2 regions of the Limnohabitans sp. Hippo4 genome follow, and region 1 is predicted to be linked to the other one. Evidence: riboswitches for the same ligand, from Rfam matches in the RefSeq annotation. Region 1 holds a riboswitch; the other holds the start of a gene.

Evidence for each region. Region 1 has a riboswitch for S-adenosylhomocysteine ahead of metH (methionine synthase). Riboswitches for the same ligand answer to the same signal wherever they lie in the genome.
Region 2: it holds a riboswitch for S-adenosylhomocysteine, as region 1 does, so the genes downstream of both, ahcY (adenosylhomocysteinase) here and metH (methionine synthase) in region 1, are expected to answer to the same signal.

Annotation. Positions count from the first base shown of each region.
Region 1 covers NZ_NESE01000004.1:24,353-35,547, forward strand. Annotated here, with positions in the region: gene B9Z46_RS11135 (ammonium transporter) at 1-1,463, opposite strand, end outside; gene B9Z46_RS11140 (P-II family nitrogen regulator) at 1,486-1,824, opposite strand; gene B9Z46_RS11145 (TorF family putative porin) at 1,849-2,592, opposite strand; gene B9Z46_RS11150 (YifB family Mg chelatase-like AAA ATPase) at 2,799-4,358, shown strand; gene B9Z46_RS11155 (MFS transporter) at 4,366-5,655, shown strand; gene metH (methionine synthase) at 5,645-8,389, opposite strand; S-adenosyl-L-homocysteine riboswitch at 8,406-8,510, opposite strand; gene B9Z46_RS11165 (homocysteine S-methyltransferase family protein) at 8,540-9,586, opposite strand; gene B9Z46_RS11170 (tripartite tricarboxylate transporter substrate binding protein) at 9,684-10,664, shown strand; gene recQ (DNA helicase RecQ) at 10,767-11,195, shown strand, end outside.
Region 2 covers NZ_NESE01000005.1:172,021-183,215, reverse strand. Annotated here, with positions in the region: gene B9Z46_RS15280 (hypothetical protein) at 1-266, shown strand, start outside; gene B9Z46_RS13235 (type I secretion system permease/ATPase) at 263-1,954, shown strand; gene B9Z46_RS13230 (type I secretion system permease/ATPase) at 1,951-3,714, shown strand; gene B9Z46_RS13225 (HlyD family type I secretion periplasmic adaptor subunit) at 3,742-5,127, shown strand; gene B9Z46_RS13220 (TolC family outer membrane protein) at 5,127-6,491, shown strand; gene B9Z46_RS13215 (HAD-IIB family hydrolase) at 6,529-7,323, opposite strand; gene B9Z46_RS13210 (peptide chain release factor 3) at 7,323-8,951, opposite strand; S-adenosyl-L-homocysteine riboswitch at 9,017-9,111, shown strand; gene ahcY (adenosylhomocysteinase) at 9,211-10,644, shown strand; gene B9Z46_RS13200 (TlyA family RNA methyltransferase) at 10,666-11,195, shown strand, end outside.

The sequences.
Region 1 (11,195 bases):
CGCAGTCCAACAGTCAGGTCAACCAACTTGAAAGCCACAAAGGAAACCACACCAGACCAGACAACTGTCACGAGCACGGCTTTGGCTTGTGTCCAAACTTGTGCAGCGATGGAGTAATCAGCAGCTGTGATGCCAGTGGCTGTGACCCAGTCGGCCACGAAGCCAGGGCCGCCCAAGGCTGGTGAATTGAACACACCGGTGAGCAACGCGCCGACGATACCGCCCACGCCGTGAACACCGAAGACGTCCAAGGAGTCATCTGCGCCCAACATTTTCTTCAGGCCATTGACGCCCCATAAACATGCGAAGCCAGCAATGATGCCAATCACCAAGGCGCCGCCGATACCGACGTTGCCAGCCGCTGGCGTGATGGCCACCAAACCAGCCACTGCACCGGATGCAGCACCCAACATAGAGGCTTTGCCACGCATCAGCGCTTCACCGACACACCATGCCAACACGGCAGCGGCTGTGGCCAACAAAGTGTTCACGAAAGCAAGGGCTGCAAAACCGTTGGCTTCGAGGGCAGAGCCCGCGTTGAAACCGAACCAGCCCACCCACAACAAGGAGGCACCAACCATGGTCAATGTCAAAGAGTGAGGTGCCATGGCTTCGCGGCCATAACCAATGCGCTTGCCAACCATGAAGGCACCAACCAAACCAGCCACCGCAGCATTGATGTGAACCACGGTACCGCCAGCGAAGTCGAGGGCACCCCATTGCCAGATCATGCCGGCTTTGCTGTTCATTTCGTCCACAACTTCTTTCGCTGTGTAAGCGTCAGGACCCATCCAGAACCAGACCATGTGTGCGACGGGCAAGTAGCTGAAAGTGAACCACAAAGTCATGAAGAGCAAGACTGCGGAGAACTTCATGCGCTCTGCAAATGCACCCACGATCAAGGCACAAGTGATGCCAGCGAAAGTGGCTTGGAAACCCGCGAAGGTAATTTCAGGAATGGCGACGCCTTTGCTGAAAGTCGCAGCGTTGGCAAAGGTACCCGTTGCGTTGTCCCAGATGCCGTTCATGAACAAGCGATCCAGACCACCAATGTAAGCATTGCCTTCAGTGAACGCCAAGCTGTAGCCGTAGATGAACCACAACACAGTGATCAAGGAGAAAGTGACCATGACTTGCATCAGCACTGACAACATGTTCTTGCTGCGGACCAAGCCGCCATAGAACAAAGCCAAGCCTGGCACGACCATCAAGATCACTAAGATGGTGGAAACCATCATCCAAGCTGTATCGCCTTTGTTAGGAACAATGGCAGGTGCTGCTTCAGCGGCTGCGGGTGCTGCGGCAGGCGCAGTGGCAGGAGCTGTTGCTTCAGCTTTGGCTTCAGGCTTGGCTTCCGCTTTGGCTTCTACTTTTGCTTCCGCTGCTGGGGCAGTTTGTGCAAATGCCGCACCGCCAAAACACAGCGTCAATCCCAATGCGAGGGAGGCTAGTAATTTTTTCATTCTGTTCTCTCTTTCTGGGCCATCAAAGGGCTTCAGCCCCAGTTTCACCGGTGCGAATGCGAATGACTTGTTCCAAGTCGTACACAAACACTTTGCCGTCACCAATCTTGCCGGTGCGAGCACCCGATTCAATGGCTTCGATCACGCGCTCGACCAACTCGTTAGAGACGGCGGCTTCAATCTTGACCTTGGGCAAGAAATCAACCACGTACTCAGCACCGCGGTACAGCTCGGTGTGGCCCTTTTGGCGACCAAAGCCTTTGACTTCGGTCACAGTAATGCCTTGTACACCAATACCAGACAGGGCTTCACGCACCTCGTCCAGCTTGAAGGGTTTAATGATGGCGGTCACCAGTTTCATGATGGCTCCTTGTAATTCAGAAAATTAGAACGTGTACTTGAGGCCAACAACCAAGCCGGCTTTGCCCAATTGCTTGCCAGCGGGGCTGACGTAAGAACCGGTTTTGGCGTTGGTGCCAATGACAGCAGCAGAAGCGGCCAAACCATTGCCCAAGTCTTTGCCCAATGTCAGGGCTGCGTCTGTGTACGAGTAAATGCTGTTACCAGCGCCTTTGACACTTTGGTAGCCGAGGTGAGGTGTGAATGTGTAGCCATCACCCAAATCAAAATTGGCGGTCAGGTCCACATAAGAGCTGCCTTTGCTGTTGGCAAAGCCAAACAAATTGCCTGTGCTTTGTGAATACTTCAATGTGGTGGGGCCCATGGTGACGGCGCCATACAACTCATTGGTGTTGGCGCTCACAGCCAAGCCATTGCCAGAATATTCATAGTGCAAGAAGCCCACGTCGTAAGCAACTTCGCCCACGGAGAACTTGTAACCACCGTAGTAGTCAACTTCTGCATTGGATTTACCACCAGAGTCTTTGATCCACTTGATGCTAGAAGCCCAAACGCCTACATAAACGCCGCTCTTGTCTGCGTAGTCTGCACCGCCTTGCAATGCGGGGTCCATACGGCTTTGTGAAATGCCGCGGTAACGGTATTCGTTCACGCCGCCTACATTGAATGACAAAGAAGACTCGGGTTCTGCGGGGGCGGCTTGGGCAAATGCACTGCCAGCAGCGGCCAAAGACATGGCCAACATCAAGGGGGTAACGATCTTTTTCATTGGGAGCTCCTGTTAAATAAGAATGAGAATGGTGGGTTCAAGCATTTAGCATGCCAAAGCGTAAAAGGCCTGCCTGCTGAACCCGCTCGCCCCTCTGACGGGGGTGCATTTTGTAGAGACCGGTGTTCCAATGGGCTTTGCACCGCCCTAGGTCCGGCTGATTCCAGCCTTACACACCTCGCACCGGTTTGGTGCAAGGAGTGTTTATGCGTCTTTCTTTGGTGCAAAGTAGGGCCTTGGTGGGCCTTCTATCCCCTGCCGTCACCGTCGAGGTGCATTTGGCCAATGGATTGCCCAGCTTCACATTGGTGGGTTTGGCCGATGTCGAAGTCAAAGAGGCCAGGGAACGGGTACGGTCCGCCTTGTTGAATTCAGGCTTTGAATTCCCCAACAACCAGCGAATCACGGTCAATTTAGCGCCCGCCGACTTGCCCAAAGATTCAGGTCGCTTTGATTTGCCCATCGCACTGGGGATCTTGGCGGCCAGTGGGCAAATTGACGGTAGCCGACTGCATCGCTATGAGTTTGCTGGCGAGTTGTCCTTGTCCGGCGCGCTGAGGCCCGTGCGTGGGGCATTGGTCATGGGTTTGGCACTCTACAAGCTGGCAAATGCGCCCCACTTGGTGTTGCCCCCTGGCAGTGCCGAGGAGGCTGCTTTGGTGCCTGGCGCCACGGTTTACCGGGCCAAACATTTGCGAGAAGTGGCTCAGCCGTTTTTGCCAGTAGGTCAAACATCCGATGACGCCACCAGCACTTGGGAGCGCCTGCCAGAGCCCGTGCACCCGCCTCAGGCAGTCTTCACGCCGGCCTTGGACTTGGCCGATGTCAAAGGCCAAACAGGTGCCAAGCGCGCATTGGAAATTGCAACAGCGGGTGGACACAGTTTGCTCATGGTGGGTCCTCCAGGTTCAGGCAAGTCGATGTTGGCGCATCGCTTCGCCGGCTTGTTGCCCGATTTGAGCGTGGATGAGGCTTTGGAAACAGCATCGGTGGCCAGTTTGGCTGGGCGCTTTCAAATTGCAAATTGGCTGAAACGCCCCACACGCCATCCCCATCACTCGGCCAGTGCCGTGGCATTGGTCGGTGGTGGCTCACCGCCCCGCCCCGGCGAAATTTCCTTGGCGCACCATGGCGTTTTGTTTTTGGATGAGCTGCCTGAATTTCCAAGGTCCGCATTGGAGGCTTTGCGCGAACCCTTAGAGTCGGGCAGCGTCACCATTTCACGCGCAGCACATTCGGCTGAGTTTCCTGCACGTTTTCAGTTGATTGCCGCCATGAACCCTTGCCCCTGCGGCTATGCAGGCCAGGTTCGAACGCCAGGTCAGGAAGGCCCCATTTGCCGATGTACCCCCGATCAAGTGCACCGCTACAGCAACAAAATCAGCGGACCCTTGCTTGACCGAATTGATCTGCACATCGAGGTTCCCAGCCAAAGTGCTGCACAGTTGATCCATGCAACGGTGGGAGAAAGCACCGCCACCATCAAGACGCGTTGTGATCGGGTGAGGCGCAGATCACTTCAGCGGCAAGGCTGTACCAATCAAGCGCTCAGCGGGGCGGCGCTCGACCTTCATGGCAAATTAGGCCCAGAGGCTGCGGCCTACCTGACCCAAGTGGCCACACATTTTTCGTGGAGTGGCCGAAGCACCCACCGCGTTCTGAAAATTGCCAGAACGATTGCCGACTTGGCAGAGCGTCAAGACATTTTGTCTGTGCACATCGCTGAGGCTGTTCAATATCGCAGGCCGTTCGCAGCGCACCGATAATGCAGTCATGCGCAGAATCAGGCCGTACTGGGATCTCACAAGAATCTCTCATCACGCTCCCGAATTAGCGCCCTTTGCAGTTTGGCTGTCTTGGGCTCAATTGATCACTTGGGGCAGCGTGTTTTACACCTTCTCATTGATCATGGGACCGGTGGAGCGCGAGCTGGGCCTCAGCCGCGCAGATGCTTCACTGGGTTTCAGTTTGGCCTTGTTGGCAGATGGTCTGATGGCTTATGCCATAGGGCGCTGGATCGACCGCGGTCACGAACGCCGGGTGATGACTTGGGGGTCTGCTTGGGTGGGATTGTGTTTGTTGGCACACAGCTTCATTGACAGCCTTGTGGGCTTTTATGCGGTGTGGTTAGGCCTGGGCTTGGGCATGTCCGCCACCTTGTACGCGCCCGTGTTTGCCGTGGTCACGCGACGGTTTCCAAATGACTTTCGGCGCGCCATCATCATCATGACTTTCTTGGGCGGATTGGCCAGCACGGTGTTCATACCGCTGTCGTCTTGGTTGATTCAAAGCTTGGGCTGGCGGCATGCCTTGTGGGTCTTGGCATTGATGCAGTGGCTGATCTGCATGCCCTTGCATGCATGGTTGCTGAAAGGTGCAGCGCCTCAAAAGGCGCTTGTACATGCAATCACAAGTCCAGACGCCAATGCAGATTCAAATGCGCGCCTCGCCACACCAACAGTTTCCATCAAAGTGCATTTAAAGCGCGCGCCCTTTTGGTTGCTGGCGGGCTTCATGCTGATGACCGCCATTGTCAGCTCTGCATTGCCTGCACACATGGTGAGTTTGTTGGAAGAAGCGCACCTGTCACCAGCGTGGGTCATTGCCATTCCAGCTTCCATTGGCGCCATTCAAGTGCTGGGGCGTTTCTTGTTGTTTTTGTTTGAAAAACATTTGGATGTTCATGCTGCCAACCGATGGATTCCATGCCTGGTACCTCTGGGCTTGGTGTTTTTGGTTATGGGTGGATTGGCTCCCTGGGCGGCTTTGCTGTTCGTCACGTTTTATGGCCTCGGCAATGGTCTGAACACCATCGTCAAAGGCACTGCCATGGCGCAATATGTCAGTCGCGACCATGTGGGACAACTCAATGGCGTGTTGGGTGTGCCATTGGCCATGGGGCGCGCTGTAGCCCCTTGGGCTTTGGGTTTGATGTGGACACCCGAGGTGGGCTATGCGCACGGCCTGCGTTGGATGTTGCTGGCCGGCGTTTTGGGCGTAGCGTGTTTGTGGTGGGCGCAAAAGTGCGCGCACCAAGCACACATGAAGGCGCTCACAGATTAGGCGCCAACAATCTCTGAATGTCTGCCACTTTCAAGTTCTGACGTTTGGCCAAATCTTGGACCTGGTCTTCACTCACTTTGCCCACGTTGAAGTATTGACTGTCGGGGTGGCTGAGGTAAAAACCGGACACGCTGGCGGCAGGCGTCATGGCCAAGCTCTCTGTGAGGCCCATGCCAATCTCTTCGCATTGCAAGAGTTCAAACATTTGCTTTTTGACGGAGTGGTCTGGGCACGCAGGATAGCCTGGTGCAGGTCGGATGCCTTGGTATTTTTCAGCAATCAAATCGTCAAGCGATGCGTCTTCTGTGGCGGCGTAGCCCCACAAATCTTTGCGCACGCGCTCGTGCAGGCACTCTGCAAAGGCTTCGGCAAAACGATCGGCCAAAGCCTTGAGCATGATGGCGCTGTAGTCGTCATGTGCCGCTTCAAAAGCTTGTTCGCGTTTTTCAACACCAATGCCCGCAGTGACTGCAAAAACGCCAACGTAGTCTTGTAGTTTGGTAGGTTGACCTTTTGCGTCAAGCAAAGGCGCCACAAAATCTGCCAAACAACGGCTGGGCTTGCCCGTTTGCTTTTCTGTTTGTTGACGCAGGCCATGCCAGGTGAGCACAGGCGTTTGACGCGACTCATCGGCATACAAAGCAATGTCGTCGTGGTTCACGCTGTTGGCAGGATACAAGCCCATCACACCGTGCGCGGTGAGCCAACGGCCTTCAATGATTTTGTGCAGCATCTTCTGCGCATCATTGAACACCTTTTGTGCTTCCACGCCCACCACTTCGTCTTTCAAAATGGCGGGGTACGGGCCGGCCAAATCCCAAGTTTGGAAGAAGGGGCCCCAGTCGATGTAACGCGCCAACTCAGCCAGGTCAAAATTCTTGAACACACGGCGACCAATGAACTTGGGCGTAGGTGACTTGAACGCGTTCCAGTCGATGTTGGTTTTGTTGCTACGCGCTTTGGCCAATGGCCACATCGGCGTTTGCTTTTTGTTGGCGTGCAGCTCACGCACTTTGGCGTAGTCGGCATTGAGTTCGTCAATGTACGCAGCCGCTTGGTCAGACAACAAACCTTGCGCCACGCTCACGCTGCGCGAGGCATCGGGCACATAGACCACCGGGCCTTCATAATGCGGTGCAATTTTGACGGCCGTGTGCACGCGGCTGGTGGTGGCGCCACCAATCAGCAAAGGCATTTTGCGCAAACGGAAATGCGCGTCCTTTTGCATCTCGCTGGCCACGTACTGCATCTCTTCCAAGCTGGGGGTGATGAGACCGGACAAGCCAATGATGTCAGCATTTTCTTCTTTGGCCTTGGCCAAAATTTCATGACAAGGCACCATCACGCCCATGTTGACCACGTCAAAGTTGTTGCACTGAAGCACCACGGTCACGATGTTCTTGCCAATGTCGTGCACGTCGCCTTTGACGGTGGCAATCACAATCTTGCCTTTGGACTTCACGTCTTGACCGGCAGCTTCTTGCTGGCGTTTTTCTTCTTCGATGTAGGGCACTAGGTGCGCAACGGCTTGCTTCATGACCCGCGCAGACTTGACCACTTGCGGCAAGAACATCTTGCCTTGACCAAACAAATCGCCCACCACGTTCATGCCATCCATGAGCGGGCCTTCAATCACATGCAGCGGTCGGCCGTTCTTGGCCAAAATTTCTTGATAGGCTTCTTCGGTGTCTTCGGTGATGAAGTCGGTAATGCCGTGCACCAAGGCATGTGACAGGCGTGCCGATACAGACACGGGCGCATCGGGTGTGCCGCGCCAAGCTAGCTTTTGTGAATCATCTTTGGCGGCACCTTTGGCATTTTCTGCCACTTCCACCAAACGCTCACCCGCGTCGGGACGGCGATTCAACACCACGTCTTCCACACGCTCACGCAAGTCAGGTTCTAGCTCGTCGTACACGCCCACCATGCCGGCATTGACAATGCCCATGTCCATGCCCGCTTGAATGGCGTGGTACAAAAACACCGTGTGAATGGCTTCGCGCACAGGGTCGTTGCCGCGGAAGCTGAACGACACATTGGACACACCGCCCGACACTTTGGCGCCTGGCAAATTTTGTTTGATCCAGCGCGTGGCTTCAATAAAGTCAACGGCGTAGTTGTTGTGCTCTTCAATGCCGGTGGCAATGGCAAAAATGTTCGGATCAAAAATAATGTCTTCGGGTGGAAAGTCCACCTCATCGACCAGCACGCGGTAGGCGCGTTCGCAAATTTCTATTTTGCGTTGGTAGGTGTCAGCCTGGCCTTTTTCATCAAACGCCATCACCACCGCTGCAGCGCCATAGCGCTTGATCAACTGTGCTTGCTGCTTGAAGGCATCTAGGCCTTCTTTCATGCTGATGGAGTTGACGATGCCTTTGCCTTGAATGCAGCGCAGACCCGCTTCAATCACACTCCATTTGGAGGAGTCGATCATGATGGGCACGCGGGCAATGTCGGGCTCGGAGGCAATGAGGTTCAAGAAACGAACCATGGCCGCTTGGCTGTCCAACATGGCTTCGTCCATGTTGATGTCAATGATTTGTGCGCCGTTTTCCACCTGCTGACGGGCCACGGCCAAGGCTTGCTCGTACTCGCCATTCAAAATCATGCGGGCGAAGGCTTTGGAGCCTGTGACATTGGTGCGCTCACCAATGTTCACGAAAAGAGTACCCGTGCCGATTTGAACCGGCTCTAAGCCAGACAGTTTTAACGGGGGAACAGCAACTGAAGACACAACTCACCTCTTGGATCGCAGGTGAGCGTGGTTTGCAATAAGAATGGGGTATGCCCCAGATTGAACTCCAAGCCTGACTCGCAACCTTGATGGGCGGCGAGCTGCAACGCTCCTTGGAGATGGCTTATTTTAACTGGCTAAACGGGACGATCAGGCCGCCTCTTTGTAAAACGCCGCCGTGTGCAAGCCTCTGGGTGCCAATGGACCCACGGCCTTTTGAATGGCATCGATGTGATCTGGCGTGGTGCCGCAACAGCCGCCCACAATGTTGACCAAACCTTCCGCGGCAAACTCATGCAGCAAACGGCTGGTGACTTCTGGCGTTTCATCAAAGCCGGTCTCACTCATGGGGTTGGGCAAGCCCGCGTTGGGGTAGCAACTGATGAAGGTGTCCTCTGCCACTTTGGCCAACTCTTGGACATACGGGCGCATCAAGGTCGCGCCCAATGCGCAATTCAAACCAATGGCCAAGGGGCGCGCATGGCGCACACTGTGCCAAAAGGCGGTGACGGTTTGACCACTCAAAATGCGACCCGAGGCGTCGGTCACGGTGCCGCTGATGATGAGGGGCAAGCGTTCGCCACTGGCTTCAAAATATTCCTCAATGGCAAACAAGGCAGCTTTGGCATTCAAGGTGTCAAAGATGGTTTCCACCAACAACACATCCACGCCGCCTTCTACCAAGGCCTGGGTTTGCTCGTAATAGGCTTTGCGCAAAGTTTCAAAGTCCACGTTGCGTGCGCCAGGATCGTTCACATCAGGACTGATGCTGGCTGTTTTGGGAGTGGGGCCCAAAGCGCCAACGGCAAAGCGTGGTTTCTCTGGTGTTGAAAACTTGTCGCATGCTGCACGGGCCAAGGCCGCAGAGGCCCGGTTCATTTCGATGGCCAAGTCGGCCATGTTGTAGTCTTCTTGCGCAATGGTGGTTGCACCAAACGTATTGGTTTCGATCATGTCTGCGCCAGCGGTCAGATAGCCTTCGTGAATGTCACGGATCACATCTGGGCGCGTGAGGCTCAGCAGCTCGTTGTTGCCCTTTACGTCTTTGGCAAAGTCTTTGAAGCGCTCACCGCGGTAATCGGCCTCGCTCAATTTGAAGCGCTGAATCATGGTGCCCATGGCGCCGTCCAAAATGGCAATGCGTTTTTCCAGAATTTCTGGCAGGGCTTTCGCGCGGGTGTAATTCAAGGCTTTCATCCCCCTATTGTAGAAAAACAAACTGACTCATGAGAATTCGTCACAGTCAGGCCCACCCCCAATTGAAGCTTGTTGCCAATCTCTCTATATTGAGTACATGAAAAAACGTCAATTTTTGGCCTTGAGTGGCAGCGCCCTGCTCTCTGGTTTAACACCCTCCGCCGCCTTCTCCCAAGCCAAATTTCCCGAACGCCCTATTAAGGTCATTGTGCCTTTCGCCCCGGGTGGCGATGGCGACATCATTGGCCGCTTGTGGGTCAAATTTGCCATTGCGCATACCGGTGCCAATTTCATTGTCGACAACAAAGCGGGCGCTGGCGGGGCCATTGGCGCAGCAGAAGCCTCCCGAGCCAAGGCCGATGGTTACACCCTCTTGCTGGGCACTTCTTCCACTCAAATCATCAATCCTCTGGCTTCTGGCACGGCCACCTACGACGCGATCAAAGACTTCAATTTGGTTGGCATGGTCAGCATCAATCCCACCTGCATCGTGGTCAACCCCAGCGTGCCGGCCAACAATCTCAAAGAGTTGGTGAATTTGATCAAGGCCAGCCCCGGCAAGTACGCCTATGGCTCAGCCGGCCCAGGCACCATCACCAACCTCACAGGTGAACTGTTCAAACTGCAAGGCGGCAAGCTCAATGTGCAGCATGTCCCCTACAAAGGCGGCGGTCCCGCCATGCAAGATTTGGTGGCAGGCCATGTCCCCATGATCACGCCCATCATGTCGTCTGCAGTACTGGCGCAGCACCGTGCAGGTCGCGCACGCATTTTGAGCGTCAACAGCGATGCACGCCTTAAAGCGGCACCTGAAATTCCAACATCGGTTGAGGCGGGTATTCCAGACATGCGCGTGCAAGTTTTCAATGCGGTGTTCACACCCGCCGGCGTGCCGCGCGAGGTGATGGACTTTTTGCGCGCCACGCACAACAAGGTGCGCAACGACCCCGCTTTTTTGCTGGACCTTGAAAAAGCCGGCGCTGACCCCTTCACTTTGGCAGACCCCGAAAAATTCATTGCCGACGAAGTGGTCCGTTGGACCAATGTGATCAAAGCCACGCAGTTCAAGACCACCTGAACCGCAATTCTTAACGCCGCGAATCTTGCATTGACTTAAGAATGCAAGGCGGCGTCAACCGTCTACAAAATCCAGGCAATCACATGGTGGACAATACCCGCTGTGACAAGCTCTGTTTTATCCACGCCCTCTAGCAACATCCTGCGCATTCTCAGTGAGGTGTTTGGCTACGAGTCGTTCAGAGGCCCCCAGCAAGACATCATCTCGCATGTCACCGGCGGACACGATGCCTTGGTTCTCATGCCAACTGGCGGCGGCAAAAGTTTGTGTTACCAAATTCCCGCCATTGCCAGGCAGCAAGCTGGCTTGGGCATCGCCATTGTGGTGTCGCCGCTCATTGCGCTCATGCACGATCAAGTGGGCGCATTGCATGAGGCGGGTGTCAGTGCCGCATTTTTAAACTCCACGCTCAGCCCAGACGAAACCAGTGCCATCGAACAACGCTTGCGCAAAGGCGACATCACGCTTTTGTATGCTGCCCCAGAGCGCATCAACACACCCCGCTTTTTGGCACAACTCGATTCGCTGTAT
Region 2 (11,195 bases), on a different contig from region 1:
TGTCTTTGTTCACCTTGGATGGTCGGATGCATTTTGAGTTGACTTTGCCTGAATCGCAGCTTTTGCTCTTTAAAGTTGCTAAATTGCGTGAAATTTCGCTAACTCGCAGACTTGATGGTTTGTATGAGTTGGCTTTTTGGCTGGAAGCGGATGTTTCTGAGGAACTTGCCTCAGATTCAAGTGTGTCCAGCCAAGAGGTGCCTGCTGATTTGTTGGCGGCTTCCCCTTTAATCCCCGATTACCTGTCCATTGAGGTTGCTGCATGAAGCCTGAATTACCCCCATCTGAATTGGCTTTGGCCTTCAACCCCATCAAACCTGTGTTGTACAAGGCGGTGGGGTTCAGCTTGATCATCAGTTTGTTGGCATTGGCGCCCACGGTCTACATGCTGGAAGTCTATGACCGAGTGGTCAACAGTCGCAATGGCATGACCTTGGTGATGCTGACGGTGCTGGTGGTTTTGATGTATGCCGTTATGGAGGTGCTTGAGAAAGTTCGAGGCGCCATGTTGCGTGCAGCAGGCGTGCAACTCGACAACAAGTTGTCTGAGCGGGTGTACAACGCCATGTTTCAAGGTTTTATGAAACGCCAAATTGCCGTCAGCATGCAGGTGATGAATGACTTGCGCGCGGTGCGCGAGTTTTTGGGAAACCCTGCTTTCACAGCTGTGATGGAGGCGCCCATGGCGCTGTTGGCCCTTGTGCTGATTTTTGCCATCAACCCGCTTTTGGGGTGGGCCTCGGTGGTGGGGGCCATTGCGCAAATGAGCGTGGCATGGCTCAACGAGCGGGCCATTCGCAAACCTCTGAATGAAGCCAACCGCAGTGCCTCTGCAGCACAGCAATTTGCAGACGCCTCCTTGCGCAACGCGCATGTGATGGAGGCTATGGGCATGTTGGATGCCGTGCATGCGCGATGGCAAAAGCGTCAGGCTGAATTTTTGGGGCATCAGGCGCAGGCTTCCGAAGGCGCTGGTCTTTGGACGGCCATGAGCAAAATGATTCAGCAGCTGATGGGGTCGCTGCTGTTGGGTTTTGCAGCTTGGTTGCTTTTGAAGAATGAGCTCAATGGTGGCGGCGGGATGATGATCATTGCCTCGGTGCTGGGAGGCCGAGTTCTGGCCCCGCTGGGACAGGTGGTAGCGCAGTGGAACGCGGTGGTCAATGTGCGATCTTCTTGGGCCAGGTTGGAAGCATTGTTGATGCAAATTCCACCCAAACCCGATGCCATGCCATTGCCTGTGCCCAAAGGTGTTTTAACGGTCGAGGCCTTGATGGCGGGGGCGCCTGGACAGCAGGTGCCCATTGTGCGCGGTGTTCAATTTGCCATTCAACCTGGCGAGGTGCTGGCCGTTGTAGGACCGTCGGCCTCAGGAAAAACAACCTTGGCAAAATTGTTGGTTGGTTTGTGGCCAGCGATCAGCGGCAAGGTTCGCTTGGATGGCGCAGACATTTACGCTTGGGACAAAGCCGAAGTGGGTCCTTATCTGGGGTACTTGCCCCAGGGCGTGGAATTGCTAGAGGGAACACTTGCCGAAAACATTGCACGATTTGGCGATGTGGACATGGTGCAAGTGGAAGCCGCTGCCAGATTGGTGGGGCTGCATGAGTTGATCATGTCTTTGCCGCAAGGCTACAACAGCCCGATTGGTCGCGATGGCGCCATGCTCTCGGGTGGACAAAGACAAAGGGTTGGATTGGCCCGTGCTTTGTACGGTAAACCTGTGTTTGTGGTACTAGACGAGCCCAACTCGAGCTTGGACGAAGCAGGGGACGCGGCATTGGCCAATGCCATTGCTGCGCTGAAACAGTTGGGCACCACTTTTGTGGTGATGACGCACCGAAGCAGTATTTTGGGGGTGGCAGACAAGATGCTGCTGATGCGCGAAGGTGCGCAGCAGGCGTTTGGTCCACGAGATGAAGTATTGGCCGCCTTGCAGAAAGCACAAGCATGAAAACGCCAGAAATTTTTAATCGCAACGAATTGTCACGCACGCTTTGGGAACTCCGGCGTGAATTTGTGGTGGCTGGTATTTTCAGCTTGGTGGCCAACTTGCTGTTGTTGGCGCCCACCTTGTACATGCTTCAAATTTACGACCGGGTCATGGTGAGCCAGAGTACTGGCACCTTGTTGGTGGTGTCTCTCATTACTTTGTTCTTTTTTGGCGTGCTGACATTTTCTGAATGGAGCAGAACACGCTTGCTGGTGCGCACAGGTGTGCGCTTAGATGAAATGCTCAGCCGACGTTTGTTTCATGCCAGCTACGAGGCGCACCTGAATCCTGCAGTCAGCAATCCTTCTAGAGCATTTGGCGATTTGACCGAATTGCGTCAATTCTTAACGGGCAATGGCATCTTTGCATTTTTTGATGCACCCTGGACGCCCATCTACATTGCAGTGTTGTTCTTGCTGCACCCGTGGCTAGGCTTCATGTCGATCTTCTTTGGCGTGGTGCAGTCTGTGTTGGCTTGGTGGGGCAACAAGGCCACCAAACCTGCACAAACAGTGGCCAGCAAAGCTCAGCAAGAAGTGGGCGTGTATTTGCAAAGCAAGTTTCGCAACGCTGAGGTGCTGGAGTCCATGGGCATGCTCAGCAGTTTGTATCGCCGCTGGGCCGGCAAACACCTGCACGCCTTGGGGCGTAGCGTGGAGGCTCAGGCTGTTTCAGGCAAGGTGGCAGCGTGGAGCAAGTTTGTGCGCTACACACAGCAGTCGTTTGCTTTGGGTGGGGGTGCTTTGTTGGTGATTCAAGGTGAGTTGTCGCCGGGTGCCATGATTGCCGCCAACGTACTGACCACGCGTGCTTTGGCGCCCATTGATTTGATGGTGGGTACTTGGGGGCCGTTTCTGAATGCGCGTGAAGCTTTTGGCCGATTGAAAGATTTGCTGGAAGCCAATCCGCTGCGTGACTTGAAGCCCATGGGCGTCACCCCGCAAGGCAATGTGGTGCTCAAAGATGTGGTTGCTTCTGCGCCAGGTCGTGAAACGCCTATTTTGAAAGGCGTCAGTGCCATCATGCCCGCCGGCACGATCACGGTGGTGCTGGGTGCATCCGGTTCTGGAAAGTCCACACTTGCGCGCGTACTTCTAGGGATATGGCCGCATACCGCTGGTGAAGTGTTGCTAGACGACCAAGACATTCGCAAATGGGACCGCATGGAGCTAGGACCTCATGTGGGTTATTTGCCCCAAGACATTGAACTTTTTGATGGCACCATTGCAGAGAACATTGCCAGAGCTGGCAAAGTGGAATCTGAAAAAGTCATTGCTGCTGCAGAGGCTTCTGGCTTGCACAACATGATTTTGCGATTCCCCAAGGGCTATGACACGCCCATGGGCGAAGCAGGTGGCTTGCTGTCGGGTGGGCAAAGACAGCGCATTGGACTGGCACGAGCCCTTTACGGTCAACCTGCGCTGGTGGTACTCGATGAACCTAATGCCAACTTAGACGACGAAGGCGAAGCCGCCTTGGTGCGCGCTGTCCAGGGTTTGAAAGCGCAAAACAAAACAGTAGTGTTGATCAGCCACAGGCCCGGCGTGGTGAGCGTGGCCGATCGTTTGTTGATCTTGCACGAAGGTGCTGTGCATGCCAGTGGTCCACGCGACGGTGTATTGGCTGCCCTGCAAAAACAACGTGAAGAGGCAGCTGCTGCAGCCAATGCGGCCTCAGCACAGCTACCAGCGGCTGATGCACCTTCACCCAATTCCAATTGATTTTTGACACATTGAATCGAGACTGTCATGGCACTGAAAAATTTGACCAAAACGCTTAAAGATGCCGCACAAGATGCGCAAGTGGTGGGCGCTGGCGCAGACGATGCACACAGCCAATCCAAGCCTTCTTCCGATACTTCAGCGGTTGCAAGAACAGGTCTGTGGGTATTGGGCTTGGGCTTTGGTGGCTTCTTACTATGGGCTGCATTGGCGCCACTGGATGAAGGCGTGCCTACACAAGGCATGGTCACCTTGGACACCAAACGTAAAACGGTGCAGCACTTATCAGGCGGTATTGTGAAAGAAGTGCTGGTGCAAGAAGGCCAGCAGGTCAAAGAAGGCGACGCCTTGCTTCGGTTGGATGCTGCCGTTGCCAAAGCCAATTACGAAGCCGTGCGCCAACGTTACTTGGGTTACCGCGCCATGCAAAGCCGCTTGATTGCTGAACAAGCAGGTCGTGATGCCATTGACTTTCACCCCGATGTGAAAGCTGCCATGAATGATCCGTTGATCAAACAGCAAGTGGTCACACAGCAGCAATTGATCCAAGCTCGACGCGCTGCTTTGGCTGCCGACTTGCAAGGCATTGAGGAAAGTGTGCAAGGCTTGAAAGAGCAACTGACCTCGTATCAAAACATTTTGGTTCAGCGCCGCAATCAATTGGCCTTGTTGACAGAAGAGCTCACCAACACCCGCAGCATGGTGAAAGAGGGCTATGCGCCGCGCAATCGTCAATTGGAATTGGAGCGTATGGTGGCTGAGTCCAATGCGGCGATTGCAGACTTAACAGGCAACAGCATGCGAGTGAATCGCCAGGTGGCTGAACTGACGCAGCGCGCATTGGCCCGCAAACAAGAGTACCGCAAAGAAGTGGAAACTCAGCTGGCGGATGTGACACGTGAAGTGCAATCGGATGCCGAAAAGTTTGTGGCTGTGACTGCAGACTTGGACCGCATGGAAATCAGAGCACCCGCAACGGGACAAGTGGTGGGTTTGACAGTGCAAACTGTTGGCGCCGTTTTACAGCCAGGTCAAAAATTATTAGACGTGGTGCCTGATACGCAAACTTTACTATTGGAAGCGCACATACCTCCCCATTTGATCGATAAAGTGCAAGCAGGTTTGTCAACAGATGTGCGTTTCAACGCATTTGCACATTCGCCTCAGTTGGTGGTGGAGGGCAAAGTGTTATCGGTGTCGGGTGATTTGTTGACAGACCCCGCACAACCTCAATTTTCCTACTTCTTGGCGCGTGTGCAAGTAACCCCCGCAGGTATGAAAACCTTGGGCTCGCGCCAAATGCAACCCGGCATGCCTGCTGAAATTGTGATCAAGACTGGCGAGCGTTCGATGTTGACCTATTTGTTGCACCCCTTGGTGAAGCGCATGGCTTCATCGATGAAGGAAGAGTGATGCAAAGCGTGCCTAATTTTTTGAAGAATGTGGTGGCCGGTGCGCTGGCTGCATCTGCCATGGCTGTGTGCGCACAGACCTCGGTGATGGACTTCAAGCAGGTCTATCAAGCGGCCCTTGAGCAAGATGCCAACATTCGTGCATCGCGTGCTGCAGCCGATTCAGGCCGTGAACGCTTGCCCCAAGCACGCGCTGGATTGCTGCCGCAGGTGTCTGCCAATGCCGGCCGAAACTTCAACGATCTGAATTCCACGTCGCCCAATATTTTGGGTGCCTTGACCACCACCAACGACAAATACTTCAGCGACAACCGTGCTGTTCAATTGCGTCAACCGCTGATGAACATGCAGCGCTGGTTGCAGTTTGAACAAGCCAAGTCGATGGTGGCTGAATCGGAAGCCAGCTTAGACCGCGATTTGCAAAACTTGGTGGTGCGTGTTGCTGGTGCGTACTTTGAATATTTGATGGCCGATGAGCAATTGGAGTTGGTGTTAGCGCAAAAGAAGTTGTACACCTCGCTGGTTGATGCTGCCAAAAAAGGTTTGGCAGCTGGCTCGGGCACACGCACCGACATTGACGATGCGCAAGCACGCCTGGACATGGCCAGCGCACAAGAATTGGAAGCGCGTCAGAACCAAGACCAAACGCGTCGCCAACTGGAAGTGTTGATCAATCAACCCGTGTCGTCTGTGGCCAAGCTGAATGTGTCTGCTTTGAAATTGGTAGGCCCTGAACCTGCTAATTTGGACGCATGGACTTTGAAGGCCGAGCAAAACAGCCCCGAGATGAAAGCCATGCAAGCCCGCTTGGATGCAGCACGCCGCGAAGTGAGTAAATCGCAGGCAGGTCATTTGCCCACCTTGGACGCCGTGGCACAGTGGTCCAACAGCGGCAGTGAAAACATCACGCGCATCAATTCGCGTTATGAAAACAAGTCGATTGGCTTGCAGCTCAATGTGCCTTTGTTCTCAGGTGGTTATGTGAACTCCACCATTCGCCAAGCTGTGGCCGAACAAACGCGTGCCGAAGAGACTTTGGAAGCTTTGCGCCGTGATTTGGGTGTGCGAGTGCACAAAGAGTTTCGTGGTGTGACCGAAGGTGTGTTGCGAGTGCGTGCTTTGGAGCAGGCGGTTCGCTCTGCTGAGCAAATGATGCAGTCGACACAGATGTCTTTGAAGGCCGGTTCGCGCACGCAGTTGGATGTATTGAATGCGCAGCAGCAGTACACCATGGCCTTGCGTGATTTGGCGCAAGCGCGCTTTGTGTATTTGATGTCTAAAGTGAAACTGGCTTCTTTGGCGGGTGACGATGCGGTGGTTTCGGTTGACGCTGTGAATGCCAGTTTGGTGGGCGTTGCAAAGTAGTCTGAATGAGTTCGCTTTGTAAATCGAAGTTTGAAACTTAGATTTGCGAGTCGCGCAGCTGGGCAGCTACTTCTGCAAACCCCGCACCTCGCTCTTGCTGCGCTATGTACGTCGGCAAGTGCTTGAGCTCTTTCTCAAAGCGCCTGATGTTGGCCACACCCACACTGTGTGTGAAATGCTCGAACATCACTTGGTCGTTGGTGGAGTCGCCCACGTAAACCCATTGGTCCAGTTCATTGGTGAGTTCTCTGCCTGTCAGTTCTTTCAGAATCCACTGCGCGCCATGCCATTTGTTGTGATCGCCAAACCAAGCATTGATGTGGATGCTGCTGACCGTGGCGGTCATGCCTTCTTCTTTCAACAGTGTTAAGACTTGCTGAATTTGCGCTTGCGACAAGTGATGAAATTCGCTGTGGTCAAACGCGATGTCGGTTTCTCTTCCCGGTGAATCTTGGGCCATGACGGTGCCGGGAATTTCTTGCAACACGCGTTTGGCAATGCGTTGCATTTCTTGGAAGTTGCGTGTGCGGGTGGCCAAGTCTTGTTGGTAGGTCTTGTTGACTTGGTTTGTTTGCGGGTTGTGAAGCAAGGCCACAGCACCGTTCTCTGCCACCATGGCATTGACTGGCCAGGAGGATGCGAAGGGGATGCTCCAGCCCACAGGTCTGCCGGTGATGGGAATGACCATGAGGCCCGCGGCTTTTAAATTTTGCAGGGCCCTAAGTGCATCGGCTGTGATGGCGCCTTCGGTGGTGAGGGTGTCGTCAATGTCGGTGAAGACGCCCACGATGTTGGCGCGGGCGCTTTGCGGCCATGACGACAGAGGCTTCATTAGCCCGCAGATCCCAGCGCCAAGCCAGCATGCTCACGCAGCGGATGGAAGTGAATCTTGGGAAAGCGCTCTTGCGCCAAGCGCACGTCATAAGGCGAGGTGCACAAATAAGCCAAGGTATCGGCCGCATCCAATGCCATGCGCTGTGGGTACGCGTTTAGGAACTCTCTCAGTTCTGCAGGCGTATCGGCCGTAATCCAACGCGCACCGGTGTACTGGCAGCCTTCCAATCGCACATCGCAATCGTATTCAGCCTTGAGGCGGTGCTGCACCACTTCAAACTGCAACTGGCCCACAGCGCCCAGCAACATGGGGCCGCCCACTTCGGGTTTGAAAACTTGAATGGCACCTTCTTCGCCCAGCTGGTCAAGACCCGCTTGCAGTTGTTTAGTGCGCAGCGGGTTCTTCAAGATGACCGTCATGAACAGTTCAGGTGCAAAGAAGGGTAGCCCCGTGAACAGCAAGTTGGCACCATCGGTAATGGTGTCACCCAACTGCACACCGCCGTGGGTCGTGAAGCCAATGATGTCGCCAGCATAAGCTTCGTCTACTGCTTCGCGTCTTTGGCTCAAAAAGGTGACCACGCTGGTGGGGCGCAATTCTTTGCCGGTGCGTTGCACTTTGAGTTTCATGCCGGGCGTGTACTTGCCCGAGGCCATGCGCACAAACGCAATGCGGTCGCGGTGCGAGGGGTCCATGTTGGCTTGTACCTTGAACACCACGCCTGCGAAGGCGGCGTCTTCGGGCTGCACTTCTTTGATAACCGGTTGCTTGTTCACAATCAGTGAACTGGTCCGGGGCTTGGGTGAAGGCGCTAAGTCGACCAAGGCGTCTAGCACTTCCATCACACCGAAGTTGTTCACACCGGAGCCGAAGAAGACGGGGGTTTGTTTGCCGGCCAAGAAGGCTTCGCGGTCGAAGGCCGGTGAGGCGCCGGTGGCCAACTCCATGCTCTCCAGCGCTGTGGCAAATTCATTGCCAAAGCGTTCGTGTAATGCAGCTTCTTCTGACAGCGGCATGGTTTCAAAGTCTTGGGGCAAGCGCTCGCTGCCCGACTCAAACACAGTCATCGCATTGGTGCGCAAGTTGATGATGCCTCCAAAGGATTTGCCCTGGCCCACGGGCCAGGTCATGGGCACGCAGGGCATGCCCAGTTCGCGTTCGACTTCGTCCAAGATGTCCAATGGATCGCGCACTTCGCGGTCCATCTTGTTCACAAAGGTGATGATGGGCGTATCGCGCTGGCGGCACACTTCAATCAGCCTTCTGGTTTGGGCTTCCACACCGTTGGCCGCGTCAATCACCATGAGGGCCGAGTCCACGGCGGTCAGCACACGGTAGGTGTCTTCGCTGAAGTCTTTGTGGCCGGGGGTGTCCAGCAGGTTAATCACATGGTCGCGGTACAGCATCTGCATGACCGATGAAGCCACAGAAATGCCACGCTGCTTTTCAATTTCCATCCAGTCGGAGGTGGCGTGGCGCGAAGCCTTGCGCGCCTTGACCGAGCCGGCAATTTGAATGGCACCCGAGAACAGCAAGAGCTTTTCGGTGAGCGTGGTTTTACCCGCGTCAGGGTGAGAAATGATGGCAAACGTCCGGCGGCGCCGGGTTTCTTGGGTGTAAGTCAATGTGGCTCCAGGGGAATTTGGGTGTCTGGCTTGGAATCCAGAGATGCCGCTAGTATAATTTGCCCCATTCCGAGGAGCGTTGCAGCGGCCCCCATTCTGTTGACAGACATGGCGAGGACGTGAGGCTCGGAACCCTACTTTGCAACGACGCTCATCCACTTTTCTGCGGGATGAGCTCTATTTCTCAACTGAGTTCAACGGAATTTACCTCTGGGCATCCCTCTGAGAAGTGGTTTCAAACTTTTATTTGGAGCACACCATGAACGCACGTTTAAACACCGCTGTTAACGCCGATTGCGCGATTGCCGACATCGGCTTGGCCGACTGGGGACGCAAAGAGATCAAAATTGCCGAGACCGAAATGCCTGGTTTGATGGCCATTCGCAAAGAATTTGCTGCCGCCCAGCCCCTCAAAGGTGCGCGCGTCACTGGCTCATTGCACATGACCATTCAAACAGCGGTGCTGATTGAAACTCTGCAAGCTTTGGGCGCTCAAGTGCGCTGGGCTTCTTGCAACATTTACTCCACGCAAGACCATGCCGCCGCAGCCATTGCCGCCAACGGCACGCCTGTGTTTGCGGTGAAGGGTGAGAACCTCACTGAATACTGGGACTACACCCACCGCATTTTTGACTTCGGCGCCAAGGGCACTGAAGGCGAAGGCCCCAACATGATTTTGGACGACGGCGGCGACGCCACGCTCCTGATGCACTTGGGCAAGCGCGCAGAAAAAGACGCTTCCATTTTGAACAACCCAGGCTCTGAAGAAGAGACCTGCTTGTTTGCCGCCATTAAGGCCAAGTTGGCCGAAGACAGCACTTGGTACAGCCGCAAGTCTGCTCAAATCATTGGCGTGACCGAAGAAACTACTACAGGCGTGCACCGCTTGAACGAGATGAGCGCCAAGGGCGAACTGATGTTCCGCGCCATCAACGTGAACGACTCTGTCACCAAGTCCAAGTTTGACAACTTGTACGGTTGCCGCGAATCTTTGGTGGACGGCATTAAGCGCGCCACTGACGTGATGATTGCAGGCAAAGTGGCTGTGGTGGCCGGTTACGGCGACGTGGGCAAAGGCAGTGCACAAGCTTTGCGCGCACTAAGCGCTCAAGTTTGGGTGACTGAGATTGACCCGATCAACGCATTGCAAGCCGCCATGGAAGGCTACAAAGTGGTCACCATGGATTACGCTGCCGACAAAGCAGACATCTTCGTCACTGCCACTGGCAACAAGCACGTCATTACGCATGACCACATGTTGGCCATGAAAGACGAAGCCATTGTTTGCAACATTGGTCACTTCGACAACGAGATCGACATTGCCTCTGTTGAGAAATACACATGGGAAGAGATCAAGCCTCAGGTTGACCACATTGTGTTCCCCGATGGCAAGAAAATCATCATGTTGGCCAAAGGCCGCTTGGTGAACTTGGGTTGCGGTACAGGTCACCCCAGCTTTGTGATGAGCTCTTCGTTTGCCAATCAAACCATTGCGCAAATTGAATTGTTCACACGCCCAGAAGCGTATGAAAACGGCAAGGTCTATGTGTTGCCTAAGCACTTGGACGAGAAGGTGGCGCGTTTGCACCTGATGAAGGTGGGCGCCATGTTGACCGAGTTGTCTGACTCACAAGCCGCCTACATTGGTGTGAACAAGAACGGCCCTTACAAGCCTGACACTTACCGTTATTGATTTCTTTTTGATCGGGCCATTTTGCGCATTGACCAATTGTTAGTAGAGCGCGGCCTGGCCGCGTCTCGTTCACAGGCCCAGCGGCTGATTGCGGCAGGTGTTCAGTGGCGCACGCCACCGGGCGCTTTGCCAACAGCCGTGGTGGAGGCTGTGAAGTCTTCCGTGGAATGGCGCACGATCAATAAGAACAAAGACGAAGTGCCCAGCGATGCAGAGATTGTGTTGCTGGACGATTCCGAATCCAAGTATGTTTCTCGCGGTGGTTTGAAGCTGGAAGGCGCACTGCGTGACAGTGGTGTTTCTGTGTCAGGCCTGCGTTGTTTGGATGTGGGTCAGAGCACAGGCGGCTTTACCGAGTGCTTGCTGTTGAACGGTGCTGCCGAAGTGGTGGGCATCGATGTGGGCCACGGCCAGGTGCATCCGCGTGTGCGTGAAGATGCGCGTGTGATTTGCATTGAAGGCGTGAATGCGCGCGAGTTGATGCCCGATGACGAGCGCATTCCCGATGCAGAAGCTGGCTTTGATGTGATGGTGGGAGATGTGTCCTTCAT